Regions from separate parts of the Halomonas sp. DP5N14-9 genome, predicted to be linked through region 1. Evidence: predicted binding sites of a transcription regulator. Region 1 holds the regulator's gene; each other region holds the start of a gene.

Region 1 (7,909 bases):
GGCCGAGCTGCGCATCGACGCCACCACCGGCGACGTGGTGGTAACGCTCGATGGCGACGAACGCCCAGAGCGGCTGGATCTGGCGCTGAAGTTCCCCACCGATGGCGCCCGCGACCGGGCACTGGTGCTGACCCACACCCGTGCAGGCCACTATGTCGGCACCCTCGACCGCAATCTGCGCTATCGCTGGTACCTTCAGCTGCAGCCCCACGCAGAAGGCGCGTCAGGACAGCCTGAATGGCGCCTGACCGGCGAGGCAGAGTTCCCGCGGGAGACCTCCGTGCGCCTGACACCGGGACTCTGATGGCGGCCTCGTGCTACCACTGTGGCGCCCCGGTGGAGGCCACAGCACCCTGGTCGATCACCCTGGATGGCCAGCGCCATCCGCTGTGCTGCCCGGGCTGCGAGGCGGTGGCCCAGGCCATCGTCGGCGGCGGCCTGGACAGCTACTATCGCTTTCGCACCGCCCTGCCGGAGCGCCCATCGCCGACACCCGCCGACGAGGCCCGCTATCAGGTATTCGACGATCCGGGCCTGCAGGATCGTTTCGTGCGTCAGGATGGCGACACCAAGGTAGCGACCCTGGCGGTGGATGGCATCACCTGCGCCGCCTGCGCCTGGCTGATCGAACACCGCCTGAATGCCCTCGACGGCCTGGAGAGCTGCGCTGTCAATCTTTCCCAGCATCGCCTTCAGGTGCGCTGGGATCCCGAACGCCTGTCGCTGTCGCGCCTGCTGGCCGAGATGGCTGCCATCGGCTATCCCTCCCAGCCCTACGAGCCGGACCAGGCTCAGCAGCGGCTCAAGCAACAGTCGCGCCAGATGATAAGACGCCTGATCGTGGCGGCCGTCGGCATGATGCAGGTGCTGATGTTTTCCATCCCGCACTACGTCGACGGCGGTGATCTCAGTAGCGAGTTCGAGCGTCTGTTTGCCTGGCTATCGCTGGCGTTGACCACTCCGGTGGTACTGTACTCGGCCCAACCCTTCTTCGTCGGCGCCCTGCGCGATCTGCGAACCCGCGTGCTGGGCATGGATGTGCCGGTGGCCCTGGCCATCGGTGGTGCCTTTATCGCCAGCACCTGGTCGGTCGTGAGCGACTCCGGTGATCGCTACTTCGACTCGGTCAGCATGTTCACCTTCTTCCTGCTGTTCGGACGCTACCTGGAGTCTCGCGCCCGTACCCACTACGGCCGTAGCGGCAATGCCCTGGCCAGTGCCCTGCCGAGCGCTGCGGTGCGCCTCGACGAGCATGGCGATGAACGCGTCATCCCCGCCAGTCGGCTGGTCCCGGGTGACCGGGTTCGGGTCAGCCCCGGCGCCCAGATCCCCGCGGACGGCAACCTGACCTCGGGCCTGGCCCAGATCGACGAGTCGCTGCTGACCGGCGAATCGCTGCCCTGCCTGCGTCGCCAGGGAGATACCGTGCACGCAGGTACCCTGTGCATGGACAGCCCGATCGAAGTGATGGTCACCCGCGTCGGCGACGACACCCGCGCCGCCGGCATTCTCGATCTCACCGACCGTGCCTTCGCCCATCGTCCACGTATCGCCCGCCTGGCCGAGCAGGTGGCCCATCGCTTCGTGTTGAACCTGCTGGTCATCACCGCCCTGGTGGCGCTGGTCTGGAGCCTGATCGACCCTAGCCGCAGCCTGTGGATCACCCTGTCGGTACTGGTGGTGACCTGCCCCTGCGCCCTGGCGCTGGCGACCCCCACCGCCCTGACCGTGGCCCACGGTCGGCTGAGACGTGCCGGGGTACTGGTGACCCGAGCCGATGCGCTGGAGACCCTGGCCTGTCTCGATCGCGTCGTCTTCGACAAGACCGGCACCCTGACCCGGGGTCGCATGCAACTCGCCGAACACCGGCCGCTGAGCGACGACGAAGGAAGCGCCAACAATGGCGAGATGGACCCTGCCGCCAAGCGCCGGCATCTGGCCCTGGCGGCGGCACTGGAGACCGGCTCGGAGCACCCCATCGCCCGTGCCTTCGCTGCCTGGCGCGACGCCAGCTGCCAGGCCAGCGAACTGCGCAATCACCCGGGTCAGGGCGTGGAAGGCGTGATCGACGGCCGGCGCTGGCGACTGGGCCAGCCGGGTTTTGCCTGCCTGGGCCAACCCGTTACTGAGCTCCCTGGCGCAGGGCTTTGGCTGCTGCTGGCCTGCGAAGGCAAGCCCCAGGCCTGGTTCAAGCTCGACGATCAGCCCCGTGACGACGCCGCCGAGACCCTCGCCGCCCTCGCCCAGCGGGGGCTTGCCATCGAGATCCTGTCGGGCGACCGCGCAGTCAACGTCGGCCAGCTTGCCCGCACGCTGGGCGTCGATCAGTGGCGTGGCGAGGCCACCCCCGAGGACAAGCTCGGGCACTTGAAGGCGCGACAGGCACAGGGTGAAAAGGTGGCCATGGTCGGTGATGGCATCAATGACGTGCCGGTACTGGCCGGCGCCGACCTTGCCATCGCCATGGCCGGGGCCAGCGACCTCACCCGCACCCGCGCCGATCTGGTATTGCTGGGCGAACCGCTCACGGGTATCGTCGAAGCCATCGAGGTGGCCGGTCAGACCCGTCGCATCATTCGCCAGAATCTGTCCTGGTCGGTGCTCTACAATGTCGTGGCGCTGCCCGCAGCGGCGCTGGGCTTCGTGCCCCCATGGCTTGCCGCCATCGGCATGTCACTCAGCTCGTTGCTGGTCATCGGCAATGCCCTGCGTCTGCGACGTGGACGCACCAGGCGGACCGCGACGCCTTCACCCGTCACCGCAAGCCCCGGCCCATGAGCATCCTTTACCTGTTGATACCCTTGTCGTTGATCCTGCTGGGCCTGGCGGTCTGGGCCTTCTTCTGGGCGGTGCGCAACGACCAGTTCGAGGACCTCGAAGGCCCCGCCTATCGCATCCTGTTCGAGGATGAGGACGACACTCGCGGTGCCGATGACGGCGCTTCCTCTTCCGAAACGCCTGCGCAGACATCCGATCGTGGTCCATCGTCCAGAGGGCCTGAGTGAACCCTACCGGCCTGGAACTGCCTCCCATGATGGCGGCCTTCGTGTTTGGCCTGCTCGGCGGTGCACACTGTATTGGCATGTGCGGCGGTATCATGAGCGCCCTGACCTTTGCCATCCCACCCAGCATGCGTCAACCTTGGCGGGTGAGCACACTTGTGCTCGGCTACAATGTAGGTCGTATCACCAGCTACTGTGTGGCGGGCGCTCTAGTTGCCGCCCTGGGTTCGGTGATCGGCCTTTCGCCGACCCTGCGTGGCCTGATGCAGATCGTCGCCAGCCTGATGTTGATCCTGATGGCGCTTTACATTGCCGATCTATGGAAAGGCCTGCGTCACGTCGAGGCACTGGGACGTCACCTCTGGAGGTACCTGGAACCCGCAGGCAGACGCCTGTTGCCGGTGGTGCGTCTGCCCCAGGCGGTGGCGCTGGGCGCCATCTGGGGCTGGCTGCCCTGTGGCCTGGTGTACTCGATGCTGGCCTGGAGCCTGGCACGGGCCGAGCCCCTCGAGGGCGCACTGCTGATGGCGAGCTTCGGTCTTGGTACGCTTCCGGCGCTTGTGGTGACGGGCCTCGCCGCCAGACAAATGCAGGCCCTGCTGGCGCATCGGGCAACACGCCTTGTCGCCGCTGGCATGATCATCGCCTTTGCCGTCTGGCAACTTTGGACTGGGCTGCATCAATGACGCATCCTACCTCTAAGTTATTAATCCTAAAGAGGTAGACGCCACTTTTAGCTGATCTGAGGGTGTAGAATAGTGCCATCAACGTGCTGTACGGGCGACGTCTGTTCTCCCCATGGCCCAGTCAATATCGATCCCAGATCCACAGGAGCTGCGAATGAGTCCTACGGCCCAAGATCGGCGGCGTCCCATGCTGCATGAGACTCGCTGTGAGTCCTGCAGCCTGAGTTCCTTGTGCCTTCCGCTGTCGCTGGAGACCGCCGACCTCGAGCGCTTCGATTCCATCATCCGTCGTCACCCGCCGATCAAGAAAGGCACACGATTGGTCGAGCAGGGAGATCGCTTCACCAGCGTCTTCGCGGTCCGATCGGGGAGTCTCAAGCAGATCACCACCGAAGGCAGCGGCGAAGCTCAGTTGACCAACTTCTTCCTGCCCAGTGAACTGGTTGGTCTGGATGGCATCGACGACGGCCGCTATCCCGGCAGCGTGGTGGCGCTGGAGACCACAACGGTGTGCGAGATTCCCTTCGACCGCCTCGATGCGCTGACCCAGACCCTACCGGAGCTGCGTGCCCAGCTGTTTCGCACCCTGAGCAAGGAGCTGCGAGAGGACCGCCGGATGATGCAGCTGCTGTCACGCAAGACCGCCGATCAGCGCCTGGCCTGCTTCTTCCTCGGCCTGTCGGACCGCTTCCGCCGCCGCGGCTATTCACCGTTCAGCTTCCGCCTGTCCATGTCCCGCGCCGACATCGGCAATCACCTGGGGCTGGCGGTGGAAACGGTCAGCCGTATCCTCGGGCGTTTCCAGCAGCAGGATCTGGTGGCGGTATCGGGACGTGAGGTCAATATCCTCGACCTGACCGCGCTGTCGACCCTGGCCGACACCGAAGTTACCTGAGCGGGCCTGGCGGCAGTGTGCCGGGCTTGGCCAGCAGCGCCCGGTACCCAGGATCTGGAAAGCAAAGCGTAGTAGATGGCGTGTGACAAGAAAGAGGCCGCATCCGGAGATGCGGCCTCTTTTGCTGTCATGGCGTCATGCACATTCGCTGTTGGCGAGATCAGCCGGCATCCACCACGTCGATGCGCCGGGCCTGGCGTTCGGCCTGTACGGCCTCCAGCCCCTCGAAGTCGAACAGTTGCCGATCCGCCAGCTGCGACGGCGCTACATTGGTCACCGCCTTGAACATGCTCTCGAGGCGCCCGGGATGCTTGACCTCCCACTCGGCCAGCATCTCCTTGACCACCTGGCGCTGCAGGTTGGGCTGGGAACCACACAGGTTGCACGGGATGATCGGGAACTCCATCGCCTCGCTGTAGGCCTGAATATCGGCCTCGCGGCAGTACGCCAGCGGGCGGATGACGATGTTCTTGCCGTCGTCGGAGAGCAGCTTGGGCGGCATCGCCTTGAGGCTGCCACCGAAGAACATGTTCAGAAACAGCGTCTCGAGAATGTCCTCGCGGTGGTGGCCCAGGGCGATCTTGGTCGCCCCGATCTCCTCGGCGAAGCCATAGAGAGAGCCGCGCCGCAGGCGTGAGCAGAGCGCGCAGGTGGTCTTGCCCTCCGGCGTCTTCTCCTTCACCACCGAATAGGTGTCGCGCTCGAGGATGTGGTAGTCCACGCCGATGCTGTCCAGATAGTTCGGCAGCACATGCTCCGGAAAGCCCGGCTGCTTCTGATCCAGATTCACCGCCACCAGCGAGAAGTTGACCGGCGCGTTGCGCTGAAGGCTGCGCAGGATCTCGAGCATGGTGTAGCTGTCCTTGCCACCAGACAGACACACCATGATCTTGTCGCCTTCCTGGATCATGCCGTAGTCGATGATGGCGTTGCCGGCCTGGCGGCGCAGGCGCTTCTGCAGCTTGTTGAACTCACGCCGTGCCTTGGCCTGAACGTGAGCTTCCGTCTGGTCGCCATCCGCAGCAGGGTCGGCCGGGCTGTCGCCGGCATCGATCGAGAGATGGTCATCCTCGGGGGTACGGGGATCGAACAGGGTGGCGGAGGCGGACTGTGGCGACATGGGAGCGGGACATCACGGCTGAAAATGAAAGAGGCGCCAGTCTACCATCCGGACGCTTTAGTGGCGAAGAGGTCAGCGACCGCTTACCCCGGCGAGGACAATAAGGGGGGGGGGCTTTTCGTCGGCGGCACATCGGAAACCGCCAGGGACGACACCGCCGTAGTGGCGCCCTTGCGCGTCGTGGCCTGGTCTGGTCTGGTCTGGTCTGGTCCGGCAAGTCGAAGAACGCAAGTGCCTGTCAGCCAGGCCCTAGGCGCTGTCCGAAAAGTCGACGAGCGAAGGTTAGACAAGGCAAAAATCGGTGAGAAAGCGCAGTTTACGGGGTGTAAATGAGCATGTTGATCCGATTTTTAACGCCGTATTACCGAGCGCGGGCACTTTTCAGACAAGCCCTAGACGACGTTCAGCGCCAGCAGATAGCGCACCACCACGCCCAGCAACAGCAGCAGGATGCCGGCACGTTGCCAGCCAAACTCGCGCACGGTCAGGGTCAGTCGCTTCTCCCAGAACTTGACCATGCCCCACAGGTCCCGGGTACGGCGATAGTACTGGAGGTAGGCCACCAGCACCGAGACCAGGCCCAGCGCCAGCAGCGTGGGCTCGAGAAGGGTCAACATGGCGTGCAGACTCATGACAGGATCTCCTTGCAGGTGAATGGTTGCCGGTGCGGGTGGCACCGGGTCAGCGCGGATGACGGCAACGGGTCAGCGCGGATGACGGCAACGGGTCAGCGCGATGGCGCCGTGAGTGCCCCGCTTTCCAGGCGCAGATGCATCAGCGCCGTGGTGACGGCGTCGCCCAGGGCCGTATGGCGTCCCATGATCGGGACTCCAAGTCGCTCTGCCAATTGTTCAAAGGTCGGCTGCACCTCGATTTCCGGGTGACTTCGGCGCAGCCGCTTGCGGTACTGCTGGGCCACGTCGATGGTGGCGTTGGGCAGCGAGAAGCCAAACTCCGCCTTCAGGTAGCGATCCAGCATGGCCAGGTCGAAGTCGATACACCAGCCGACCAATGGGCGATTGCCGATAAATTCCAGCAGCGTCGTCAAGGCCTCGCGCACCTCGAGGCCGCCTTCCAGGTCGACCCCACGCAGGCGATGGATACAGATGGAGTCACCACTCAGACTGGCAGGACGCGCGAGCCGCAGGTCCAGCGACTCGCTGGTCAAGACGCGATCGTCACGAATGCGCACCGCAGCGATGGACACCAGCTCCGCATGACGGGTATCCAGGCCGGTGGTTTCGCAGTCCAGGGACACCAGCTCGTCGCCGGTATAGGGATTGAACAGCCAGGCGAAATCGCCATCGGCCTGCCGACGCCTGTCGGCCACACGCCTGATCGCTCTCAGCATCGGGTACTCTCCCAAGCGAAACCATTGACGCCAAGGCAGCTTGCCCTGGGGGGCTGCCTCGACACTCATGCATACTCCAGGTGATAGCGGTGGGACAGGCTGGCCTTGAACTCCTTGACCAGGTGCAGCGCCTCGCGCAGCAAGTCCCGCTCCAGCGAATTGAGCGACTGCACCACCACCCTGTCCGGGGCGTCCGTGGCCCGGGCATCGTCGCGCCGGTAGGCCAGCTGCGCCCGAAGCCGAAGCTCACAGAACAGCGACAACGCCTCGCCGAGATCCTCCGCCACCACTCGCTCGATGCGCCCGAGTGACGCCAGCGCCGCCAGCCGGTCGTGGGTCGAGGTCTCGCGCAGCCCGCACTCCAGCGCCATGGTGCGAACACCGTGGACGATGGGAAAGATGCCACCCTTCTTGATGTCGACGCCGTGCTCGGGCTTCTTCAGCGTTCCAAACAGGGTCAAGGGCGTCGAGAACCGCAACACTCCCCTCGCCAGATGGGTCAGCAACAGTTCATTGCCCCGTGTTTCTTCGATCAGCACGTCGTGGAGTCGGTCCACCAGGGCAAAGTCACCGGCCACCCCCGAGGCGTCGGCAAGCACCGCCAGACGCATCAGGCTTTCTCCGTCGGGTTCGCTGACCCAGCGACGGATGCGCGCGCGCCATTGCGCAAGGGTGCCGACCCACTGGGGGTTGGAGACCATGATGTTGCCCGGGCAGCGCGGATAGCCCAGATCGTCGAGCACGCTGGTGAACCGCGCGGTATCTGCGCTGAGCTCGTCCCACTGCTGGTCATCGGCCAGGATCAGCGCATTGTCCTGGTCGGTCTTCAGGATCTGCTCGCCGCGCCCTTCGCTG
Region 2 (7,909 bases), on a different contig from region 1:
GGCCTGGCCACCGAGGCGCTGATCCAGCGGGGCCCCGCCCTGGAGCCGCGCGACGGCTATGTGGTGGACCATCGCCATCCGGCTCGGGGCCACAATAGCCGCGTGCACTTCCTGATCCTGCACTACACCGACGAGAACCAGGCCGACTCCCTGCGCGCCCTGACCGGGCCCCGGGTATCGAGCCACTATCTGGTGCCGCTGCCCACGCGACGCCTGCAGAACACCCCGGTGGTGTTCCAGCTGGTGCCCGAGAGCCGCCGTGCCTGGCACGCCGGCGCCAGCCGCTGGGGCAATCGCGTGGGGCTCAACGACACCTCCATCGGCATCGAGATCGTCAACCAGGGGCCCGATCGCGCCTGGGTCGGCAGCGAGCTAGACGCCCCCGAGGGCCCGGTGCGCTGGGCAAGCTACCCCGATGACCAGCTCAACGCCTTGATTCCGCTGGCCCGGGATATCATCGAGCGTCACCGGATCGCCCCGGAGCACGTGCTGGCGCACTCCGACGTGGCACCGCTGCGCAAGCTCGACCCGGGGCCGGCCTTTCCCTGGCGCAAGCTTCACGAGGCCGGCATCGGTGCCTGGCCCGAGGCCCCGCGCGTCGCCCACTACCGCAGCCGCTTCGAGCGTGAACCACCGGCGCTGATCGAATGGCAGCGGGCGCTGGCCGCCTGGGGCTACGGGATCGACGCCAGTGGCGTGTGGGATGACGCCAGTCGCGCCACCCTGCGGGCCTTCCAACTGCACTTTCGACCGGCGAACTTCGATGGCCAGCCAGACGCCGACAGCGCGGCAAGGCTATGGGCCTTGCTCGAGCGCTATCGACCCGAGGCGCTGGAGCAATTGGAACAAGGAGCGCAACGGAAAGCACTCTGACGACGTGACGGGACGAGCTTCAACTGGAACCGTCGCTGGCGGCACCGGGTAGATAGTGGATCACATCGTGAAAGCGCAGCGTCCCCGGCCCCTCATTGCGCATCAGGTGGGGACGATCGGCGAAGAAGCGCAGCCCCTCCCCCGCCTTCAACAGATGCCAGTCGTCGTCGATGGCCAGCACCAGCTCGCCCTCCACCACCACCAGATGCTCCACCACCCCCGGCGCATGGGGACTCGAAGCGCTCTCGGCGCCTTCAGCCAGCTCGATCTCGAACATCTCGAAACCCAGCATGGGATCATAGGGAAACAGCAGCTTGGCGCGCATGCCGGCGCTGTCCCTGCCCCATACCGAATCGTCGATGCTCACGCGCCGTTCTTCCAGGGGGCCGTCCATGGCCCGTGTCGGGCTCCCGAACAGCGACGAGAAGCTGACCCGAAAGCCGCTGGCGATACGCCATAGCGTGGCGACGGTGGGACTCGACTCGCCACGCTCGATCTGGCCGAGCATGGCCTTGCTGACGCCGGTTTCGCGAGCGGCACGCTCGAGACTCCAGCCCTGAGCCTGGCGCAGTCCCTTCAGGGTGGTGGCGATATGGTCGGCAATATCCTGCATGGCGGCCTCCAGAAAGGTCGGCCCAGTATACGCAAGGTTTACGCCGCTGGCCCGCCGTCGCTTGCGGTCAGCACACCACACCTCACGCGCCACGACTCCTGCCTCTTGTTCGTCTTCTCTCGTCTCTCTATCTCTCACTTCAGCTGCTTGTGCGTTATAACGTCCACTGCTAGCCTTGGACGTTATAACGCACAAACACCAATGTACCCGCTTCGCGGTTTCCCCCGGCTTTTTTCTGGACCGTCTCATGAAAGCTTCGCCAAGTTCACTGGCCGCCAAGGCTGGCCAGACGCATCGCCCGAAAGTGCTCGACGATCTTCATCCCTCCACGCTGGCCGCCGGGTTCGCCGCGGTCTTGATCGGCTACGCCAGTTCCGCCGCGATCATCTTCCAGGCGGCCCAGGCCGCCGCTATCGATCAGGCCCAGATCGGCTCATGGATGTGGGCCCTGGGCATCGGCATGGGTGTGACATCGCTGGGGCTGTCCTGGTGCTATCGCATGCCGCTGCTGACCGCCTGGTCGACGCCCGGGGCGGCGTTGCTGGTGACCCAGTTGCCCGGCGTGCCCTTCGACCAGGCCGTCGGTGCCTTCCTGCTGTCATCGCTGCTGATGCTCGCCGTCGCCGCCAGCGGCCTGGTCGAGCGCATCATGGCGGTGGTGCCGGCGTCGATCGCCTCGGCCATGCTGGCCGGCATCCTGTTGCCCTTCGTGCTGGAAGTCTTCACCACCGTGCAGACGGACCCCTGGCTGCCGCTGGCTCTGCTGGGTGTATGGATGCTGTGCCGCCGCCTGGCGCCACGCCTGGCCATCGTCACGGTCCTGGCCGCGGGGGTGGCGCTGTGCCTGGGCCGCGGCGACTTGAGTCTGGCGGGTGTTGCCGTGAGTCTGACCCGTCCTGCCTGGGTGACCCCGGCCTTCAATCCTGTGGTGTGCCTGGGTATCGGCATACCGCTGTTCGCGGTCACCCTGACCACCCAGAACCTGCCGGGGTTCGCCATGGTCAGAAGCGCGGGCTTTACGCCGCCGGTGGCGGCAAGCCTGGGGGCCACCGGCCTGGCGTCGCTGCTGATGGCACCCTTCGGTGGCCACGGCGTCAACATGGCGGCGATCAGCGCGGCCCCCTGCCTTGGCGAAGAGGCCCACCGCGAGCCTGGGCGACGCTACACCGCCGGCATTGCGGCGGGAATGGGCTATCTGCTGCTGGGCGCCCTGGGGGCGACGGTGGCGTCGTTGTTCGACGCCCTGCCCAGCGCCATGATCGCGGTGGTGGCGGGACTTGCGCTGATGGCCACCCTGGGCGGTGCGCTACGTACCGCCTTCAGCGACGGCGACAACCTGGACGCGGTGCTGGTCACCTTCGCCATCACCGCATCGCCATTGACCCTGGCGGGCATCGGCTCGGCCTTCTGGGGCCTGGTGGCGGGGCTGATCGTGCTGAGACTGCAGCGCAGGCGCTGAGTCGGGGGCGGTAGAGATTGCGGGAAGGATGCTGCGGGGGCGGCCGCTCAGGCGGCGATGGAAGAATCACAAGACAAGGGAAGAACCACAGGAGCAGCCGCCGGGTGCTGCGCGCGCACCCGGCGTGATCGATCTCAGCCATCCAGCGACACGCTGTCGGGCGAGGCACTGGCTGGCAAGGCATTGGCTGGCAAACCACGGCCAGCGTGGGTCGCCTCGTCACTGGCCATGCGCACCATGGCCAGGGCCTCATCCAGGCTCTCGACCTGCTCGACACGCACCAGCTCGTCGCTCAGCTTGACCTCGGTACCGACACGTTCGCTGACCAGCCGCTCGAGGCTCGCCAGATCGCGTCCCTCGCCCATGGGCAGAGAATCGACGCTGGCGGAGCCCGTACCCGGCAGGTAGATGGTGCCGTTGGAGAAGTCCACCGCGTAGGCGATCACCCCGGGCACGATAAAGAACAGCAGGCCGACGCCGTTGGCCACCGCCACCACCGGGTCGATGCGACCACTGATCTGCCCCTTGCGTTCGGGATGAAAGACGGTACCGCAGCCGACGAGCGAGGTCAGGGTGGTGGCAAGCACCAGGCCGGTAAGCAGACGGGGCGGACGCAGCATGAACAACTTCCTCTTGCAGTAATCTGGCATAAATGACGGAAAGCGGTGCCGACAACGACTCGACCGCTGCCCAGCATGATAAAACTCATGCGCATCCTACCACGTTCGCCAACCTTCGCTCCCTGTCGCCACCAACGGTGGCGGTTGCTTTTGCCGGCATGACGCCTTCCCCGTACAATGCACGTCACTTTCATGGCCGGATGCGAGTCGCCGAGGATGCCCCTCGACGGCCATCGACGGGACAGCCTGCTGTCCTGCTCGCCTCCAGCGCTTACCAGACTCGATGTGAAGGAACCTGCGGACCCATGCGCGCCACCGAACTTCTGATCAGTACCCTGAAGGAAACTCCTGCCGACGCCGAGGTCATCAGCCACCAGCTGATGCTGCGCGCGGGCATGATTCGCCGCCTCACCTCCGGCCTGTACACCTGGCTGCCGCTGGGCCTTCGCACCCTGCGCAAGGTGGAGCGTATCGTGCGCGAGGAGATGGACCGTGCCGGCGCCCAGGAGCTGCTGATGCCGGCGGTGCAGCCGGCCGAGCTGTGGCAGGAGTCCGGCCGCTGGGAGCAGTACGGTCCGGAACTGCTGCGCCTGAAGGATCGACACCAGCGTGACTACTGCGTCGGCCCGACCCACGAAGAGGTGATCACCGACCTGGTACGCAAGGAGATCGCCAGCTACAAGCAGCTGCCGGCCAACTTCTACCAGATCCAGACCAAGTTCCGTGACGAGATCCGTCCGCGCTTCGGGGTCATGCGCTCGCGTGAGTTCATCATGAAGGACGCCTACTCCTTCCACCTGGACGAGGCCTCGCTCAAGGACACCTACCAGAAGATGTACGACGCCTACGTGCGCATCTTCACTCGCCTGGGTCTCGACTTCCGTCCGGTGATCGCCGACAACGGCTCCATCGGTGGTACCGGCTCCCACGAATTCCACGTACTGGCCGACTCCGGCGAGGACGATATCGTCTTCTCCACCGAGTCCGACTACGCCGCCAACATGGAAAAGGCCGAGGCCCTGCCTGCGCCCCTGGACAGCGATGCCCGCCGCGCCGAGCCCACCGAGGAGCTGAGGCTGGTCGACACCCCCAACGCCAAGACCATCGCCACCCTGGTCGAGCAGCACGGCCTGCCCATCGAGAAGACCATCAAGACCCTGATGGTGCACGGCCACGAGGGCGGCCTGGTGGCGCTGCTGGTGCGCGGTGATCATGAACTCAACGAGGTCAAGGCCGAACACCTCGAGGAGGTGGCGACACCGCTGACCATGGCCAACGAAGAAGAGATCCGCGCCGCCGTTGGCGCCGGCCCCGGCTCGCTGGGCCCGGTCGGGCTCGAGATGCCGATCGTCATCGATCGCAGCGTGGCGCTGATGAGCGACTTCGGCGCCGGTGCCAACGTCGACGGCAAGCACTACTTCGGCATCAACTGGGAGCGCGACGTGGCCCTGCCCAAGGTCGCCGACCTACGTAACGTGGTCGAGGGTGACCCGTCACCCGACGGCAAGGGCGTGCTGTCGATCAAGCGCGGCATCGAGGTAGGCCACGTGTTCCAGCTCGGTCGCAAGTACAGCGAGGCGATGAATGCCACCGTGCTGGGCGACGAAGGCAAGGCGGTTCACCCCTGGATGGGCTGCTACGGCATCGGCATCACCCGCGTGGTGGCCTCTGCCATCGAGCAGAACCACGACCAGGGCGGGATCATCTGGCCCGACGCCATCGCCCCCTTCCATATCGCCATCGTGCCGATGAACGCCCACAAGTCCCAGCGCGTGCGCGAGACCAGCGAGCGCCTGCACGACGAACTCAGCGCCGCCGGCTTCGACGTGCTGCTGGATGATCGTGATCTGCGTCCCGGCGTGCGCTTCGCCGATCAGGAACTGATGGGCCTGCCCCATCGACTGGTGGTGGGCGATCGCAGCCTCGACAAGGGTGAGCTCGAGTACAAGGGTCGCCGTGACAGCGAGGCCACCATGGTACCCGCCGAAGAGATCGTCGAGTTCCTCAAGCAGCGCATCGCCCGTTAAGGCCCCGCGTGGCGCGCCGCGGCTTGTCGCGGCGCGCCTGGCAGGCGGGTCCAGAGGAATTCAGGCGAGTTCAGGTGCGCTCAGGTGCAATAATGCAAAAAAAAACCGACCCCGAAGGGTCGGTTGAAAAAGGGGGATGACTCCCCCTCCCCTGACGCTGGTTGACGACTATCGCTTGCGACGGTGAGCGTCGCGGATGATAAAAGCGATCCAGCCGGCCATGAAGGCCACAGAGAGAGCGACGGCACCCAGCCCGAAAATGACGGCGTTGTCGACGTACATGGCGCTGTCCTCCTGTCTCTGTGTCGATGAATTCATGGTACCCGGTCGGCCCTTGAATTGTGCTGACCTGCGTCAAGGGTGACCGCGAGACATCGGCCCGCCATGACGACGAAAAAGCCGCCTTCAAGAGGCGGCTTTTTCGTCGTCTGTGGCACCCTTTCAGCGAGAGCGCCTCCAGCTACCACTGCCGGGACCCTAGAGGACCTTGCGGTCCTCCACCTCGGAGGCCTCGGTGCCGGGCGGCAGCGGGTGCCCCTTGGCCAGTTCGGCGCGGGTCGCCTGGCGAATATCGAGCACCTCGAGGCGATACGACAGGGTCTCCCCGGCCAGGGGATGGTTGGTGTCCACCACCACGCTGTCCCCCTTGACCTCTACCACGCTGACGATCTGTGGGCCAGCATCGCCGGGGGTCTGGAAGCACATGCCGGGGCGCAGATCGGTACCGGGAAAGGCCTGGCGTCCCACCTCGCGCACCAGCGACTCGTCGCGCAGTCCATAGGCCTCGGCCGGGGACAGGGTGACGCTGAGGCGGCTGCCGACCTCGGCGTCGACCAGGGCCCGCTCGAGGCCTTCCATCAGGTTGCCGTGGCCGTGCAGATACTCCAGCGGCTCATCGCGCTTCCAGGAATCGTCCAGGACGTCGCCCTGCTGGTTGCTCAGGACATAGTGCAGGCGCACCACACACTGGGGAGAAACTCTCATCTCGGGCTCCTTGGGGTCGACATCAGTCCTGGCGCTTGAGCGCGGCGACGGGCATTTCCAGGCGCTGCTGGCGATGCAGCATGTTGAGCAGCACGATCGCCCGCTCTTCGCCCTTGTGGCTCTCGAACACCGCCTTGAGGTCCTTGAAGGGTCCGTCGGTGATCTCCACCGACTCTCCGGCCCGGAAGTAAAGCTGGCCAGGATCGTCGTCCTTGGCTTCGCCGTGCTGGCGCAGCAGGTCGATCAGCTCATCGCTGACCGGCACCGGCATCGACAGCCCGAAGGTCACGATCTTCAACACTCCGCGCGTCGAGCGAATCGGGCGCCAGTTGCTCTCGACCTGGTCGAGCCGCAAAAACAGATAGTAGGGGAACAACGGCTCCTCGACCCAGGTCAGCTTGTTGCGGCGCTTCTTCTGCACCTCCAGCACCGGATGAAAGAGCTCGTATCCCTGGTTGGCCAGATGCTCGGCGGCCCGGAACGACTCTCCGCCCTTGCACTGGACCACGTACCAGCGCGGGGTGGCATCGCCCACCAGGCCCGCCTCGATATTGCTGTGACTCATGTGACTCCTTCCAGACTCAACCACCACCAGCCACCAAGCCGGCAGTATCGCCTGTCATTGACGCGGTTCCCGGCGCGTTGCCGACGACCCTTGATGATCACCGCTGGTATCGCCCCTGCGGCTTTGCAACAATTCGTCGAGCCGCACCGAGATGTTGCGCGCATTTTACCATTCGGAAGGCGGCCTGTGGCCGACCAACTGCAAGGAGGCTATCCATGCCCACCTCGTCCGGCCAGCATCCCTGGGTCGACGCCCTGCGCGTCTACCTGCGACTACCCGTGCTGGCCATGCTGTTTCTGGGCTTTTCTGCGGGCCTTCCCTTTCTGCTGGTGTTCTCCACCCTGACCACCTGGCTGCGTACCAGCGGGGTCGAGGTCGCCGCCATCGGTTTCTTCTCGTGGATTGGACTGCTGTACTCGATAAAGTTCTTCTGGGCACCGGTGGTGGACGCCTTCCGCCTGCCGCTGCTGACCCGCCTGCTGGGCCAGCGGCGCAGCTGGATGCTTGCCGGCCAGGCGCTGATCATGGGCGGCCTGCTGGGCCTTTCGTCGCTGGACCCGGCCTCCCAGCTCGGCGCGGTGGCGCTGTTTGCGCTGATGGTGGCCTTCGGCTCGGCCACCCAGGACATCGCCATCGACGCCTTTCGTATCGAGTCGGCCGAGGACGAGGTCCAGGCAGCGATGGCGTCCACCTACATCATCGGCTATCGCGGCGGCCTGATCATGGCCGGTGCAGGGGCGCTGTATCTGGCGTCGGCCTTCTCCTGGC
Region 3 (7,909 bases), on a different contig from region 1:
TCTGATTGTCGAGGACCCGGGCGTCATCGACGCCATCGAGCCAGATACCGAAGCCAGGGCCGGACAGCCGGCAGCGCTCGATGCTGGCGCCATGGGCGGTCCTTTCCACGTGAACGCCCGCATCCATGGCGGTCAGGTCCGCGCCCCAGTGCTGAAGGGTCAGCCCGGACAGGGAAATGCCAGGTGAGCGCAAGGTCAGCAGGGTCCCGCTGCCGCCGCCATCGATCACCACACCGGCACCGTCGGCGACCAAGCTGAGTGGCTTGTCGATGATCACCGGGCCTGTCGTGTAGTGGCCCGGTGCGAGCCGCAGGATATCGTTGGGCTCGGCCTGCTCGACCCAGCGCTTGAGCGGTGTGCCCGCGGTCACCTTCAGCTCAGCGGCCAGCACCTCGCTGGGACTCAGTGCCGCCAGCAGCGCCAGCCCTGCGGTCAGGGCCAGCGCCATCGGTGTTGCTCGGTCGGATGCCGAGCAACCTGCAGGAAAGGAGAGAGCTCGAAACATGGTGATGTCGCCTGGGCCGGGCCGAGCGCCATCGGCGCCCGGCCCGGCCGCTCCTCAGGCCTTCTCCACCAGCATGCGACCGAACATTTCCATATGCATCGCGTGGCAGAACCAGTTGCAGTAGTACCAGTGCACCCCGGCGCGTTCGGCGGTGAAGGTGACGCTGGACGTCTGCTGCGGACCGATCTCCATGGACACGCCATGGTTGACCATGCAGAAGCCGTGGGTCAGGTCTTCGACGGTATCCAGGTTGGTGATCACCACCGTGACCTCGTCACCCTGCTTCACCTTGAATTCGGTGATGCCGTACTGGGGCGCGACAGAGGTCATGTAGACGCGCACCTTGTTGCCGTCGCGGATGACCTTGTTGTCGCTCTCCAGGGTGATACCGTCGGCCTCGGCCATGGCGCGGGTGGGTGCGAAGAACGGATCCTGGCGATCCCACACCTGGATCGGGTTGAGCTGGTCGGCGCGCATCATGATGGCGTCATGGGGCTCGGCGTAGGTCGGGCCGTCATGCACCAGCTTCATGGTGTCGCCGGAGATGTCGATCAGCTGATCGTTTTCCGGGTGCAGCGGTCCCACCGGCAGGAAGCGGTCCTTGGAGAACTTGCACAGCACCACCAGCCACTTGCCGTCGGCATCGCGGGTCTCGCACAGGCTGGCGTGGTTGTGGCCCGGCTGATAGTGCACGTCGAGCTTCTGGTGGATGTAGTTGACGTCCTCGCCGTTGTAGGCGCGGATCGCCTCCTCGATGTTCCACTTGGCCACCTGGCTGTCGATGAACAGGGTGGTGTAGGCGAAGCCGCGACCGTCGAAGGTCGTATGCAGCGGCCCCAGGCCCAGCTCCGGCTCGGCGACCACGCTGTCACGCGGCTCGATCTCGTCGGCGAACAGCGCCGGCAGCTTGTCGATGGCGATGATCGACACCGTCGGCGACAGCTTGCCGTTGGCGATGAAGTACTTGCCGTCGGGTGAGGTATTCAGGCCATGGGGATTCTTGGGCACCGGAATGTAGCGCGTCAGCGGTGAGCCCTTGCGTCCGTCCAGCACCGGCACCGGGGAGTCGCCCAGGGTCTCGAACTGGCCCTTCTCGACGGCGGCCTCGATGGCTTCGACGTCGTACACCACCACCCAGTCACGCTCGGCACGCATGCTGTCGGCCAGGGTCATGCCCTTCTCGGAGTTGTAGCAGGTCGAGGCAACGAAGCGGCCGGTGTAGTCGGCGTCGGTGTTGTCCAGGTTGCCATCGACGATCACCTGCCAGGCCACCTCCATGGTCTCGGCGTCGATGGCGTTGAACATGGTGTAGTAGTTCGCAGGATTCTCCAGGTCGCGACCGTCGTTGACCTGGGGGATCGGGAACTCGGCGTTGGCGAAGACGTACTTGGTATAGGGCACCTTCTGCAGACGCAGGCCGTGGATGGCCTGGACGTTGGGAATAGTGGTGACCTTGTCGGTCTTCATGATGTCGAGGCGGATCCGCGCCACCCGGGTATTGGCCTTGTCGTTGATGAACAGGTACTTGCCGTCATAACGACCGTCGGTGAGCGAGGCGTGGGGGTGGTGGGCGTCGCCGTTGTGGAAACGCGCGGACTCGCCGAGGATGTGCTTGGACTCGTTGGTGATGCCCCAGCCGGTGGCGCTCTCGGTGTTGAACACCGGAATGCGCATCAACTCGCGCATGGAGGGGATGCCCAGCACCCTCACTTCGCCGGAGTGGCCGCCGCTCCAGAAGCCGTAGTATTCGTCGAGTTCACCGGGGGCCACCATGGCATCGCCTTCACTGGCGCGGGCACTGCGGCTGCCGAGCAGGGCGCTGGTGCCAACACCGCCGACCACTCCGCTGGCAAGGCCGGCGCCGGCGACGCCGGTCACCGCACTGTTGCGTAGAAAGTGGCGTCGGGCCAGATTCTGGATACTGCGGGAATCGTCACTCACTTCAGTTCTCCTCAAGGCAGGGTATACGCCGCGGGTCGCCGTCCTGGCTTGATCCGCGGGGTTCTGCGTCACCCACGTCGCCGTGCGTCCTCGCCGCATTCCGTTCCAGGCGCTTTCTGCGCTTGACCCGGGGCGGACAGCGACGGTCGTCGTCGTAGGTGATCTGGCAGTCCAGGCAGTAGTGGCACTCCGAGGCCTCGATGCGACCGTCGGGATGGATGGCCACCAGCTCGCAGTCGTTGGCGCAGATCTGGCAGGGCGTGCCGCACTGGCCACGGTGCCGCCTGAGCCAGTCGTAAAGGCGCAGGCGACCGGCGATGGCCAGGCTCGCGCCCAGCGGGCAGACGTAGCGGCAGTAGGCCTTGTGCATGAAGGCCGAGCTTGCGATCAGTGCCACGGCGTAGAGCACATAGCCCCAGTCGCGCAGGAAGTGCAGGGTGATGGCGGTCTTGAACGGCTCGACCTCGGCCAGCCGCTCCGCCTGTCCCAGGTCGTAGAAGGACACCCCGACCAGGCCAAACAGGATCAGATACTTCACCACCCACAGCCGCCGGTGCACGGCGAAGGGCAGCGTCAGTTGCGGCACCTTCAGGTGACGGGCGAGCTGGTTGACCAGGTCCTGCAGCGCACCGAAGGGGCACAGCCAGCCGCAGAAGATGCTGCGGCCCCACAGCACCAGAGTGACCGCCACGAAGACCCACAGCACGAACATCAGCGGGTCGATCAGGAAGGCCGACCAGCTGAAGCCATGGCTGGCGGAATTGGCGACGGCAGGGATGACGGCATGGATCAGCGCCAGCACATTGACCACCGAGAGCTGGGCCAGCGACACCCAGCCGATATAGACCAGGGTGTAGAGCAGGAAGGCCTTGCGCAGCGGGCGCAGCAGGCGCGGGCGACGCGCCAGGGCGTCCTGGAACGCCAGGATCAGTGACAGCGTCACCAGTCCAGCACCAAGCCCGATCAGCTCTAGCCGACTCTGCTGCCACATCTCGAGCCACAGCGGGGCGGGCTCCACCGGCTCGGGGCGCTCGATAAAGGCCTCGGGCAGCGCCTGGTCGAGATGAAAGCGGGTAAACTCCTGGGTCAGCGGCCCCGAGGCCCGGCGCACCAGCAGGTTCAGCCGCCAGGGCGTGCCCGGGTCGAAGTGGGCGTCCTCGTGGATCACGAAGATGTCGCGTTCGCTTAGTGCGGGGGCTCCGTCGATGGCCAGGCGCGGCAGGCGGCGCTGGTCGCTGTCGTGGAAGCTGATCGAGGCGTTGCCCTGGACCAGCTCGATACGATCGAAGATGCCGCCGCGCACGTAGCCCGACCCCTTGTAGGAAAAGCTGCCATCGGCGAGCAGGGCAACGGCGTGTTCGCCGGGGGCGAGGCTCGCCATCAACTGGTCGTAGCCGCGCTCGCCGAGCAGATTGCGGCCAACGCTCGGCGCATTGAGGTAGCCCAGGTAAAGATCGATGAAGGTGGCGTCGCGGGGCGGACGCTGGCCGCTCAGGTAGTGCTCCGCCGGGGTGCCGGCGAAGGCGTCATCGACCTCTCCCTGGCGCAGGGTCAGGTGACCCAGTGCCCCCTGGTCGAGCAAGCCCTGCCAGTCGGCGGGCGCGTAGACCTCGTCGCGCACACGGGCGATTGGCGCTGCCGCGGGGTCTTCGATCAGCCCAAGGGCGGCGGCGACCAGGCGTCCTGCCCGCATGATGGTGTCGTTGACCACGATGACGGTCACGGTGGCGCCGGAGATGGCATCGACGTCCTCTCCCACCTCCAGGCGCGACGTCACCGAGGTACCCAGGTGCTGGCCGGCGAAGTCGTCCAGCCGCTCTGACGGGATACCGACCAGCATGATCGGCTCGGAATGATTGAGCACCTTGGCCAGGCGCAGGCTGGCGGAAGGATCGATGGCGATCAGCAGGTTGACCGGCTTGCCCGAGTAGGCGGGGATCGGCGCGACCTCGGCACTTTCGAAGGCGTAGCCGACCAGCTCGTCGCCACGGTAGAGCGCATTGACCGGCCACGGCAGGTCGGCCACCGGCTCGACTCTGTCCGTACCGGGAAAGGCCTCCTGAAACAGGGCGATGTCACCCTTGGCGCTGCCAAGGTCACCGGGATACTGATCGAATTCCAGCGCCAGGGCGGGCAGGCTCATGCACATCACCAACAGGGCGATGAACAGGCGCAGAGAGGAAGACCAGTGGCGGAGTAAATGGCGGGGGGCTTGGGTCATGGCATGACCTCGAGGCGCGAAGCGCCCCGAGGACGCTTCGCGCACCAGGGTGGGATCAGGGCGTCAGGGACGAGAAGTAGGCGGCGATGTCGGCGATATCCTGATCCGACAGGGCCGCTGCCTGGGGCGCCATGATGGCGGACATGCCACCGCCGCGCTGACCCTCGCGATAGGCCTTGAGCGCGCTTTCCAGGTACGCGGCGTTCTGACCCGCCAGGTTGGGATAGATCGGTCCGGTGGCCTTGCCGTCGGTGCCATGGCAGGCGGCGCAGGCGCCGATCTTGGTTTCACCTGCGGCGGCGTCGCCGGCGGCCTGGGCGTTGAGACTGAACAGACAGGCGGCGCCAAGCGCGGCCAGGGGGATCCATTTCATGATGAGCGCTCCTCGGTCTTGGGGCGTGATGCCTGACGCAAGCGGCGTGCTGCTTGGGTCAGGCATCACCGTTTCCGCGGGATGTCCCTTGGGACTCTCGAGTATTGGAGCGCTTAGCGACAATACCCTATGACGTTGGTCAACTTTAGGCGGGGAGAGGTACGTCTTCCGTACTATGCTTGATCGGGATCACTGGCGTGGCAGGGGCATCATTGCGGTCGGCTCGCGGTTGCACTACCTCCAGCGAGAAAAGCTCAAAAAGGGTGAGCGCCGGGACGTCGTTGCCGTGATTTGATGCAGATCATGTCTGGCTTCGTCTTGCCGGGACGGGCGGATTCGACGTGCGACAATGCCGACAGATGCCGCCGTCGGGCGGTCGTGTCATGAGGGGCCTTGTCGATGTCATCCGATGTTTTGCCGTTTCAGCGTGCGCTGGTCGAGAAGTACGACCGTCCAGGGCCGCGCTACACCTCCTATCCCACCGCGCCGCACTTCCACGACGGTTTCGGCGTCTCCGACTATCGCCAGGCGGTGGAGCGCAGCCAGCAGGGGGAGCCGAAGCCGCTGTCGGTCTACGTCCATGTGCCCTTCTGCGAAAGCCTCTGCTACTACTGTGCCTGCTCCAAGATCATTACCCACAATCGCGAGCGTGCCGCCGAGTACCTGGTGCTGCTCAAGCGCGAGATCGCCCTGCAGGCGGCGCTGTTCGACGAGTCCCGGGAGCTCAACCAGCTGCACCTGGGGGGTGGCACCCCGACCTTTCTGTCTAACGACCAGCTCAAGGGGCTGATCGACGCCCTGGCGCGCCACTTCCGCTTCGCCCCTGAGCAGCGCCGGGAATTCTCGCTGGAGGTGGATCCGCGTACGGTGACGCCTGCCCAGATCCATGAACTGCGCGAGATGGGCTTCAACCGTCTGAGTTTTGGCGTCCAGGACTTCGATCCGCTGGTGCAGAAGGCGGTCAACCGCGTGCAGAGCGAGGCCAAGGTGGCGGCGCTGGTGGACGCCGCCCGGGACGCCGGCTTCGCCTCGGTGTCGGTGGATCTGATCTATGGTCTGCCGCTGCAGACTCGCGACAGCTTCGACGCCACCCTGGCCAAGGTGGTGGCGCTGAGACCCGACCGCATCGCCGCTTACAGCTACGCCCACCTGCCGTCGCTGTTCAAGGCCCAGCGGCTGATTCGCGACGAGGACATGCCGCCGCCCGGGCGCAAGCTCGAGCTGCTCGAGCTGACAATCGAGCGGCTGACCCAGGCGGGCTACGTCTATATCGGCATGGATCACTTTGCGCTGCCCGAGGACGAACTCAGCCGAGCCCGCCACGATGGCACCCTGCAGCGTAATTTCCAGGGCTATTCCACCCACGCCCAGTGCGACATGATCGGGCTCGGGGTCACCTCCATCGGCAAGGTCGGCGACGCCTACAGCCAGAACGTCAAGACCACCGCCGAGTACGCCGAGCACCTCGAAGCCGGGCGGCTGCCGGTGTTGCGGGGCTATCGGCTGAGCGACGAAGACCAGCTGCGTGCCGAGCTGATCACCTCGCTGATGTGTCACGGCGAGGTGCGCTTCGCCGAGTTCGAGGCCCGTCACGCTATCGACTTCCGCACGCATTTCGCCTGCGCCCTCGACCAGCTCGACGAGATGCAGGCCGACGGCTTGATCGAGATCAAGCAACACGTGCTCAGGGTGCTGCCGGCGGGACGCCTGATGATGCGCAACGTGGCCATGGCCTTCGATGCCTACCTGGTCCCCGGCAGCGGGCGCTTCTCGCGCACCGTCTAGCCTGCTCTGCCTCGGAGGCCTCTGGGCGAGACGCCCGGGGTAGCCCGCGCTACCTTTTATGCGCCAAAGCCGAATTAACGATCGGGTCTTCCATGGCCCGATTTTTCGTTTATATTGTGCCGCCGGTCGAAAATTTTACTATATCTGGTAGGGTGCCCGAGCTTATCCGGAGCGCGCATCCGACCCTTTACGACCCCGTTTATTTGCCGGTAACTTCATCGGAGACAAGCTTTCATGACCACATCCGCCAAGGCCGCCGCCCTGTCGCAGGAGGTTCCCATGCAGGGCCCCTCGTATGACATCTGGGACGCCAAGTATCGCTTGAAGGACCGCCACGGCCAGCCCGTCGACGCCGACCTTCAGGCCACCTGGGACCGCGTGGCCAAGGCGCTGGCCGCCGTCGAGGGCGACGCCGCCGACAAGTGGCTGCCGAAGTTTCGCTGGGCGCTGGAAAACGGCGCCGTGCCGGCAGGCCGGATCACCTCCAATGCCGGGGCCGAGGGCTACAAGCCTGCGGTCAGCCTGATCAACTGCACGGTATCGCGGACCATCCGCGACTCCATGCACGACATCCTCGACAGCGTGGTGGACGCGGGCATGACCCTCAAGGCCGGCTGCGGCATCGGCTACGAGTTCTCCACCCTGCGCCACAAGGGCGCCTTCGTGTTCGGCGCCGGAGCCGGCACCAACGGCCCGCTGGCGTTCATGGATATCTACGACAAGATGTGCTTCACGGTGGCCTCCGCCGGCGGCCGTCGCGGCGCCCAGATGGGTACCTTCGACGTCGGTCATCCCGACGTGCGCGACTTTATCGAGGCCAAGCGTGAGGCCGGTCGCTTGCGCCAGTTCAACCTGAGCCTGCTGATCACCGACGAGTTCATGGAAGCGGTGAAGCAGGACGCCGACTGGCCGCTGGCCTTCCCGCTGCACGAGTGCGAGAAGGGCGACGTCGACGACAGCGAGCTGATCTACCGCGACTGGCCGGTGATCGAGGATGGCTACACCCAGGACGCCGAAGGTCGCGTGGCCTGCCGCGTGGTCGAGGTGATCAAGGCCCGCGAGCTGTGGGACACCATCATGCGTT
Region 4 (7,909 bases), on a different contig from region 1:
GGGGTCGGTCAACCTGACCCGCTTCGTGATCGATCCGTTCGGCGACAAGCCGCGCTTCGACTGGGACAAGTACCGCGAAGTAGTGGCGATCTTCACCCGCATGCTCGACAACGTGGTCGAGATTAGCGGCCTGCCGCTGTCCGGCCAGCGTCGCGAGATCGAGGCCAAGCGCCGCCACGGCATGGGTTTCCTGGGCCTCGGCTCGACCATGACCATGCTCAAGATGCCCTATGGCTCGGCCGAGTCGCTGGGCTTCACCGAGGAGGTCAGCCGAGTGCTGGCCGTGGAGGGCTGGAAGCAGGCGCTGGAGCTGTCCCGCGAGAAGGGCATGGCCCCGATCCTCGAGCAGGAGTTCGAGCTGACGCCGAAGATGCTGCGCGAGCGCCCCGAGCTCGGCCGCGACGGCTACGAGGTCGGCGACAAGGTGCCCGGGCGCATCCTGCACGCCCGCTACAGCCGCTATATGCAGAAGATCGCAGAGGTCGAGCCGCAGCTGGTGGCGGAGCTGGCCGAGCACGGCGCGCGCTTCACCCACCACTCGTCGATCGCCCCCACCGGCACGATCAGCCTGTCGCTGGGCAACAACGCCTCCAATGGTATCGAGCCGTCGTTCTCCCATCGCTACTTCCGCAACGTGATCCAGGCCGGCAAGAAGACCAAGGAGCAGGTCGAGGTGGTGTCCTTCGAGCTTGCCGCTTACCGTCACTTCATGCACGCCGACGCGGTGGAAAGCGACCTGCCCGAGTACTTCATCACCGCCGACGCGGTGACCCCCAAGCAGCACGTGGCGGTGCAGGCCGCGGCCCAGGCCTGGGTCGACTCGGCGATCTCCAAGACCGTCAACGTGCCCACCGACTTTGCCTTCGAGGCGTTCAAGGACCTGTACCTGGACGCCTACCAGAGCCGCCTCAAGGGCTGCACCACCTTCCGCTTCAACCCGGAGGCCTTCCAGGGCGTGCTGGTGCGCGAGGATGACCTCAAGAACACCACCTATATCTTCGAGCTGGAGAACGGCGAGACCCTCGAGCTCAAGGGCGACGAGACGGTGATCTACGACGGCGAGGAACACAACGCCGCCAACCTCTACGACGGCTTGAAGGAGGGGACCTATGGCAAGTGGTAATCGGACCAGCGGCGAGCCGGTCGGCGAGCCGCAACATCATGCCTGGGTCGTGAGCGTGTCACGCCCGCATCATCTTTCTGGAGGAGCCCGCTGATGGCTGTCGAAATCAATTCCAAGATCGTGGGCTACCGCGTCAAGAGCGAGGAGGCCGCCCCCGCGCCGGCCCCGCTGCCCGAGGAAAACCCGCTGACCATGCGCATCCCCTCGCGCCCCGAGGGAACGCTGGAGGCAGTATCCGAGAAGATCTCCTACGTCGGCGCCGAAGGCCGCAAGAAGGTCTACCTGCTGGTGTCCTTCATGCCGGTGGAAGGCGTGCTCAACGGCCAGCGGGTGATTATCGAGCGCCCGGTGGAGTTCTTCTTCCCCTCCGGCCAGCTGTCCAGCGAACACCAGTGGATCACCGCCACCATGCGCAGCCTGTCGCTGGCCGCCCGCGGCGGCTACGTCACCCAGGCGGTGGCGGATCTGCGCAAGGTGGCCTGGGACAAGGGCCTGGTGCGCTGCGGCATGAACCGCTGGAACAAGCCGATGTTCCACGACTCCGAGGTCGCCGCCATCGCCTGGTCGATCCAGCAGATCCTCTATCGTCGCGGCTTCCTCGACATCGACGGCAACCAGATTCCGGTGGAGGAGCTGGTCAGCCGCTACGCCCGGCGCCAGGCCTCCGGCCACGGCTGGTACCCCGCCGAGGTCGAGGACGAGACCCCGAGCGGCGCGGTCGAGCCGCTGGATGGCAAGCCTGCCGAGTCCGCCGCCGAAGGCGCCGGCCCCGCCGTGGTCGGCAACTGCCCCGAGTGTCGCGGCGAGCTGATCATGATGGACGGCTGCCCCACCTGCTACGCCGGCTGCGGCTGGTCGAAGTGTGGTTGAGAGCCTTGCTGGACGAACAAGAGGGCGCCAATGCGGCGCCCTTTTTTGTCGGTCACTATTGGCGCTGCTACTCGGCGGTACCCGATGAGCGGTTGCCACCACGATGTGTGGAAGCGTTGGTGCGCGGGCGGTGTTGATGCATATCACGAACACAGGCGCGGGGTATCGCTAGCATGACCCGGCGGCGTCGTGCCGCTTGACCAGGAACCCGTCATGTCGCTGTCGCCGCTTGGCTCGCTGTCGTTGCCTTCTCTTGCCCTTCCTGCCCTGCCCACCCTTCCTTCGTTGCCGTCGTCGTTGACGTCTGGCGCCTTGACTCGGGTGCCCCATCGTCTGCATCTGTCACTGATGCGCCGTCTCGGCCCGCTGCCCCTGCCGCTGTTGCGCACGAGTCTCGAGCCCTGGCTCAACCGCACCCTGGCCGAGCCACTGGCCGACGGTGAGTTCGACGTGCTTGAAGGGCGCCGGGTGTGTCTGTCCATCGATGATCTGGCGCTGGCGGTCACCCTGACCCTCACGCACGGTCGCCTGCAGGTCACCGACGCGCCCTGGGAGGCGAAGGTGGCGGGGGGCTGGCGCGAGTTCGCCTGCCTGGCCAGCCGCGAGGAAGACCCGGACAGCCTGTTCTTCCAGCGCCGGCTGTGCCTGGAGGGTGATACCGAACTGGGGCTGACGGTGAAGAACCTGCTGGATGGGCAGGAAATGGAACTGCTGCATCCCTACCTGCTCGAGGCGCTGGGCCAGCTGCAGCGCTGGCTGCCTCGCGAGGCCTAGGCGCCTGGTTACCGCCTGCTGGTTGTCGGGGTGAGCCATCTAGCGATGGAGGCCGGCGAACCGGCCTCCTGAGTGAGGTGGCGTGGGAGGGAAGGGGCTTTCAGTCTTCCAGCACCGGCGCCAGATCCATCCCTGCCTGGCCGTGCCAGTAGCCGTTGCACAGCTCGGCGTCCACCAGCGCCAGCGGCGAGGGCGCCGGATAGCGTCCCTGGCGGGCCAGATCGAAGTCCGCCACCACCTCATCCATCCCCTCTGAACGCGGACTTAGCCGGGCCGTGGTGACGCCCATCGCGGCCATCTCGGCAAGCTCGTGGCGCAGGTCCTGACAGGCCCCGGACAGGGTCTGGATACCATTCAGGGTGAACAGTCGGCGGCTGTCGTCCTGGGTGGTCAGCGACAGCCCTTCCGGATAGTCTTGGCAGACGAACTGGCAGCGATCCTTGGGGTGCTGGTGGTGGCGCGCGGTAAAGCAGCGCGACGACCAGGCCAGCGGCAGGTGGCCGTAGGCCAGTACCTCGCAGTCCAGCGCCAGCCCCGCCTCGCGGGCGTCAGACAGCAGCCGGGCCAGGTCGGCGCCAGGCAACTCCACCGGGGCGACGAAGCGGAACATGCCGGCGCGCTTGAGGATTTCCAGGGTCGGCACATTGTAGAGGTTGAGCGCCGGGCCGCCGACGAAGGGCAGGCCCGCCTCGGACAGCCGGTGCACCGCGCTCATGTCGTTGGCCTCGACCAGGAAGTCGCCGTTGTCGCACAGCTTGGTCAGGTCGCGCAGGTCGGCGTTGGACTCGATCAGGGTCTGCGAACCGAGGATCACCTGCTTGCCGGCGGCGGCCAGCTGATGGCCGATCTCCAGCCAGTCGGCGAGCTTCATGTCGCGCCGCCGAGAGCACACGGTCTCGCCCAGGGTGACGCTGGCCAGCGGCCAGTGGCAGGCCTGTTCATAGAAGGCGAAGTAGCGCTCGCGGGTCCAGTAGAAGGACACCGGGCCAAGGCTCAATTCCAGTGAAGCAGCGGTCATCTCGCCTCCTGTCATTTCCAGTCGCGCTCGTAGGCGCCGAGGGTGTGGGTGGAGCCTTCGGCCAGCGGCGCCAGGGCGGCGCTCCAGTCGGCCTGGGGGCGGTAGTCGTCGCCGGCCCGGTCCAGATGATCCAGCGCCTGGCGCCACACTCGGGTGACGCTGGCCACATAGGCCGGACTGCGCTGGCGACCCTCGATCTTGATCGCCTTGATGCCCAGCGCCGCCAGCTGGGGCAGCAGATCCAGGGTGTTGAGGCTGGTCGGCGCCTCGATGGCGTGGCCGATATCACCCTCGACGTCGAAGCGTCCCTTGCACAGGGTCGGGTAGCCGGCCTGTTCGTCGGCGCGGTAGCGGTCGATCAAGACGCCGTTCAGGCGCGACTCGCGTCCGCTGGCGGTCTCCTCCCAGCGCACGTGGGCCGCCGGCGAACACACGCCGTGGGTGTTGGGCGACTCGCCGGTCAGGTAGGACGACAGATAGCAGCGGCCCTCGGCCATGATGCACAGGCTGCCGAAGGCGAACACCTCGAGCTCCACCGGGCTGTGGCGCGCCAGGTCGCGTACCTGGTGGATCGACAGTACCCTGGGCAGCACCGCACGGCGGATGCCGAACTCGCGGTGGTAGAAGGCTAGCGCCTCGTGGCTGGTGGCGGAGCCCTGCACCGACAGGTGGCGGGGGATGTCCGGGTGGCGCTCGGCGGCGTAGGCCAAAAGGCCCGGGTCGGCCAGGATCAGGGCGTCGACCTGAAGCGAAGCCGCCTGGTCCACCGCCGCGCGCCACTGGGCCAGGCTCGACTGCTGCGGGTAGGTATTGATCGCGCAGAACACCCGACAGCCCCGGGCGTGGGCGTAGTCGATACCTTCCCGGGCGCGCTTGTCGGTGAAGTTCAGCCCGGCGAACTGGCGGGCATTGGTGGCGTTCTGAAAGCCGAAGTAGACCGCGTTGGCGCCCTCGTCCACGGCGCGCTTCAAAGCGGGCAGGCTACCCGCGGGACAGACCAGTTCCATGTCGATCTCCGAGCGAAGAGAGGCGCCATGCTAGCCCCGCGCGGACACCGCCGGCTTGATGCGTATCAGTGTCCGCCAATGAAGTCGGGGATGGAGCGAATGGATGACGCGCTGCACCGGGGCCGGGTGTGGATAACCTGGCGATGGCGGGGGGCCGACTTGCGGGCCAGGCGTGCAGATAAAGGTGGGGATGAACTTGTGAGTCGTTCTGTGGATAACCCTGTGTGGCACCTTGTGAAAAGCGGTGGGCAGGCGGTGCAGGGGCTGTGGACTGTGGTGTATAAGTCGCGTGTCAGTGGTGGATCAGCGGCTCGCTCGCTGTCGTAAACGAAAACGGGCCCCGCAGGGCCCGTGGTCTTCATGCCGGTGCCTACTGACCGCCGGAGGGGAAGTGGAACTCCGCCTGGGTGGTCTCGAAGGGCGAGGGCCAGCGCTGTGACACCGCCTTGCGGCGGGTGTAGAAGCGCACAGCGTCAGGGCCGTAGGCGTGCAGGTCGCCGAACAGCGAACGCTTCCAGCCGCCGAAGCTGTGGCTGGCCACCGGCACCGGCAGCGGCACGTTGATACCCACCATGCCGACCTCGATGGCGTCGGTGAAGCGACGCGCCGCCTCGCCGTCACGGGTGAACAGACAGGTGCCGTTGCCGTACTCGTGGGCGTTGGTCAGGGCGATGGCCTCATCGAGGCTGTCGACACGCACCACGCACAGCACCGGGCCGAAGATCTCCTCGCGGTAGATGGTCATCTCCGGGGTGACCCGGTCGAACAGGCAGCCGCCGACGAAGAAGCCGTTCTCGTGGCCCGGGACCACCAGGTCGCGGCCGTCGGCCACCAGGGTGGCACCTTCCTGCACGCCCTTCTCGATATAGCCGAGCACCTTGTCGCGATGCTGGGCGGTGACCAGGGCGCCCATGTCCAGGCCCTTGTCGGTGCCGGGGCCGATCTTCAGCGCGGCGATCTTGGGACCCATGGCCTCGATCAGGCGGTCGGCGGTGTCATCGCCGACGCACACCGCCACCGAGATCGCCATGCAGCGCTCGCCGGCGCTGCCGAAGGCGGCCCCCATCAGGGTGTTGGCAGCGTTGTCGATATCGGCGTCGGCCAGCACCACGGCGTGGTTCTTGGCACCACCGAGGGCCTGCACCCGCTTGCCGCTCTCGGCACCACGCCGGTAGATGGTCTCGGCGATGGGGGTCGAGCCGACGAAGGACACGGCCTTGATCTCGGGGGCGTCGAGCAGCGCCTCGACGGTCTCGCGGCCGCCCTGGACCACGTTCATGATGCCCTGGGGCAGGCCGGCTTCCTCGAGCAGGCGGGCGACCGCCAGGGCGGCGGACGGGTCCTTCTCGGAGGGCTTGAGCACGAAGGCGTTGCCGCAGGCGATGGCCATCGGGTACATCCACAGCGGCACCATCGCCGGGAAGTTGAACGGGGTGATGCCGGCCACCACGCCCAGCGGCTGGAAGTTGGAGAAGGCGTCGATGGACGGCCCCACATTGTGGGAGTACTCGCCCTTGAGCAGCTCCGGCACGCCACAGGCGTACTCGACGTTCTCGATGCCGCGCTTGAGCTCGCCCATGGCGTCCTCGAGGGTCTTGCCGTGCTCCTCGCTGATCAGCTGCACCAGGCGATCGGCGTCACGCTCCAGCAGCGCCTTGAAGCGGTACATCACCTGGGCGCGCTTGGCCGGCGGGGTGTCGCGCCAGGCCGGGAAGGCCGCCTGGGCGGCGTCGATGGCGGCCTTGACGGTGTCGGCGTCGCCGTCGGCGACCTGGCGAATGGTCTCGCCGGTGGCCGGGTTGGTGACCGGCAGGTGGCGGCCGGCCTCGAGATCCTGACCATTGATCCAGTGATTGACGTTGTCCATCGAGGGTCCTCAAGTGTCGAAAGGGCGGACGGGCAGGGCCCGTCCGCGCTGTGGATAATGCTGTGAACAGTGGGTGTAAAGGTTGTCCACAGGCTGTCGGTTTCAGGTGGATAAGCCGGGCGCTCGGTGCCGGCAAGCGGGCGCAGTCGAGCGGCCCCAGTCAAGCGGCCTCAGTCGAGCCGGTCGAGGGTCTCGGCGACGGCGTCGAACAGGCGCTCGAGCTCGGCCTCGGTGGTGGCGAAGGGAGGGCCGAACTGCAGGGTGTCGCCGCCGAAGCGCACATAGAAGCCGGCCTCCCACAGCGCCAGGTGGGCGTCGCGCGGGCGGATGGCCGGATCGCCGTCGCGCGGGGCCAGCTGGATCGCCCCGGCCAGGCCGAAGTTGCGGATGTCGACCACATGGGGGCGGCCCTTCAAGGCGTGCAGGCGATCCTCGAAGGCCGGGGCGATGGCCCTGACCTGGGCCGGGAAGTCCTCGCGCTCGAGCAGGTCCAGCGCGGCCAGGGCGGCGGCGCAGGCCACCGGATGGCCGCTGTAGGTGTAACCGTGGGGGAATTCGATGGCGTGTCCCGGGCCGCCGGCGTGCATGAAGGTGTCATGGATCTCGCCAGAGGCGATCACCGCACCCATCGGCACGCAGCCGTTGGTGATCTGCTTGGCCACCGTCATCAGATCAGGGGTGACACCGAAGGCCTCGGCGCCGGTGCGCGCGCCGCTGCGACCGAAGGCGGTGATTACCTCGTCGAAGATCAACAGGATGTCGTGGGCCGAGCAGATCTCGCGCAGCCGCTCGAGGTAGCCCTTGGGCGGCACGATGACCCCGGCTGAGCCGGACATCGGCTCGACGATCACCGCGGCGATGTTGGAGGCGTCGTGCAGGGCGATCTGCTCGAGCAGCGCATCGGCGAGTTCGGCCCCGGTCTCGGCCTGGCCCCGGGTGAAGGCCTGGTTCGGCTGCAGGGTGTGGGGCAGGTGGCTCGAGTCCAGCAACTGGCCGAAGTGCTTGCGGTTGCCGCCGATGCCGCCAAGGCTGGTGCCGCCGATGTTGACCCCGTGGTAGCCCTTGGCGCGGCCGATCATGCGGGTCTTTTCCGGGCGGCCCTTGAGCCGCCAGTAGGCCTTGGCCATCTTCAGCGCGGTATCGGCGGACTCGGAGCCGGAATCGGTGAAGAACACATGGTCGAGCCCGGCCGGAGTCAGGCTCGCGACCTTCTCGGCCAGCTTGAAGGCCAGCGGATGGGACACCTGAAA

What was found. The regulator FNR, encoded in region 1, switches genes on or off when oxygen is low (the NO sensors DNR and NnrR bind a similar motif). The targets are predictions, from matches to a motif close to TTGATNTANATCAA.
Region 2: ccoM (cytochrome c oxidase subunit CcoM) is a predicted target of FNR. The motif match lies at 5,937-5,950, and genes of this name have one in related genera.
Region 3: hemN (oxygen-independent coproporphyrinogen III oxidase) is a predicted target of FNR. The motif match lies at 5,332-5,345, and genes of this name have one in related genera.
Region 4: KUW00_RS07500 (SCP2 domain-containing protein) is a predicted target of FNR. The motif match lies at 2,127-2,140, and genes of this name have one in related genera.

The regions. Positions count from the first base shown of each region.
Region 1 covers NZ_JAHVHR010000002.1:346,604-354,512, forward strand. Annotated here, with positions in the region: gene KUW00_RS03165 (FixH family protein) at 1-304, shown strand, start outside; gene KUW00_RS03170 (heavy metal translocating P-type ATPase) at 304-2,778, shown strand; gene ccoS (cbb3-type cytochrome oxidase assembly protein CcoS) at 2,775-3,005, shown strand; gene KUW00_RS03180 (sulfite exporter TauE/SafE family protein) at 3,002-3,688, shown strand; gene fnr (fumarate/nitrate reduction transcriptional regulator Fnr) at 3,843-4,583, shown strand; gene ttcA (tRNA 2-thiocytidine(32) synthetase TtcA) at 4,744-5,703, opposite strand; gene KUW00_RS03195 (hypothetical protein) at 6,096-6,335, opposite strand; gene KUW00_RS03200 (3'-5' exonuclease) at 6,431-7,123, opposite strand; gene KUW00_RS03205 (DUF294 nucleotidyltransferase-like domain-containing protein) at 7,120-7,909, opposite strand, start outside.
Region 2 covers NZ_JAHVHR010000024.1:296,012-303,920, reverse strand. Annotated here, with positions in the region: gene KUW00_RS14330 (N-acetylmuramoyl-L-alanine amidase) at 1-873, shown strand, start outside; gene KUW00_RS14325 (helix-turn-helix domain-containing protein) at 893-1,486, opposite strand; gene KUW00_RS14320 (benzoate/H(+) symporter BenE family transporter) at 1,734-2,945, shown strand; gene KUW00_RS14315 (hypothetical protein) at 3,080-3,565, opposite strand; gene KUW00_RS14310 (proline--tRNA ligase) at 3,871-5,592, shown strand; gene ccoM (cytochrome c oxidase subunit CcoM) at 5,761-5,874, opposite strand; gene KUW00_RS14305 (peptidylprolyl isomerase) at 6,070-6,576, opposite strand; gene rfaH (transcription/translation regulatory transformer protein RfaH) at 6,599-7,141, opposite strand; gene KUW00_RS14295 (AmpG family muropeptide MFS transporter) at 7,357-7,909, shown strand, end outside.
Region 3 covers NZ_JAHVHR010000009.1:173,511-181,419, forward strand. Annotated here, with positions in the region: gene KUW00_RS07465 (nitrous oxide reductase family maturation protein NosD) at 1-448, opposite strand, end outside; gene nosZ (TAT-dependent nitrous-oxide reductase) at 560-2,446, opposite strand; gene KUW00_RS07475 (NosR/NirI family protein) at 2,448-4,667, opposite strand; gene KUW00_RS07480 (c-type cytochrome) at 4,723-5,040, opposite strand; gene hemN (oxygen-independent coproporphyrinogen III oxidase) at 5,440-6,825, shown strand; gene KUW00_RS07490 (adenosylcobalamin-dependent ribonucleoside-diphosphate reductase) at 7,060-7,909, shown strand, end outside.
Region 4 covers NZ_JAHVHR010000009.1:181,559-189,467, forward strand. Annotated here, with positions in the region: gene KUW00_RS07490 (adenosylcobalamin-dependent ribonucleoside-diphosphate reductase) at 1-1,123, shown strand, start outside; gene KUW00_RS07495 (ribonucleoside-diphosphate reductase) at 1,217-1,993, shown strand; gene KUW00_RS07500 (SCP2 domain-containing protein) at 2,207-2,767, shown strand; gene KUW00_RS07505 (U32 family peptidase) at 2,868-3,785, opposite strand; gene KUW00_RS07510 (peptidase U32 family protein) at 3,797-4,792, opposite strand; gene KUW00_RS07515 (CoA-acylating methylmalonate-semialdehyde dehydrogenase) at 5,163-6,659, opposite strand; gene KUW00_RS07520 (aminotransferase class III-fold pyridoxal phosphate-dependent enzyme) at 6,830-7,909, opposite strand, start outside.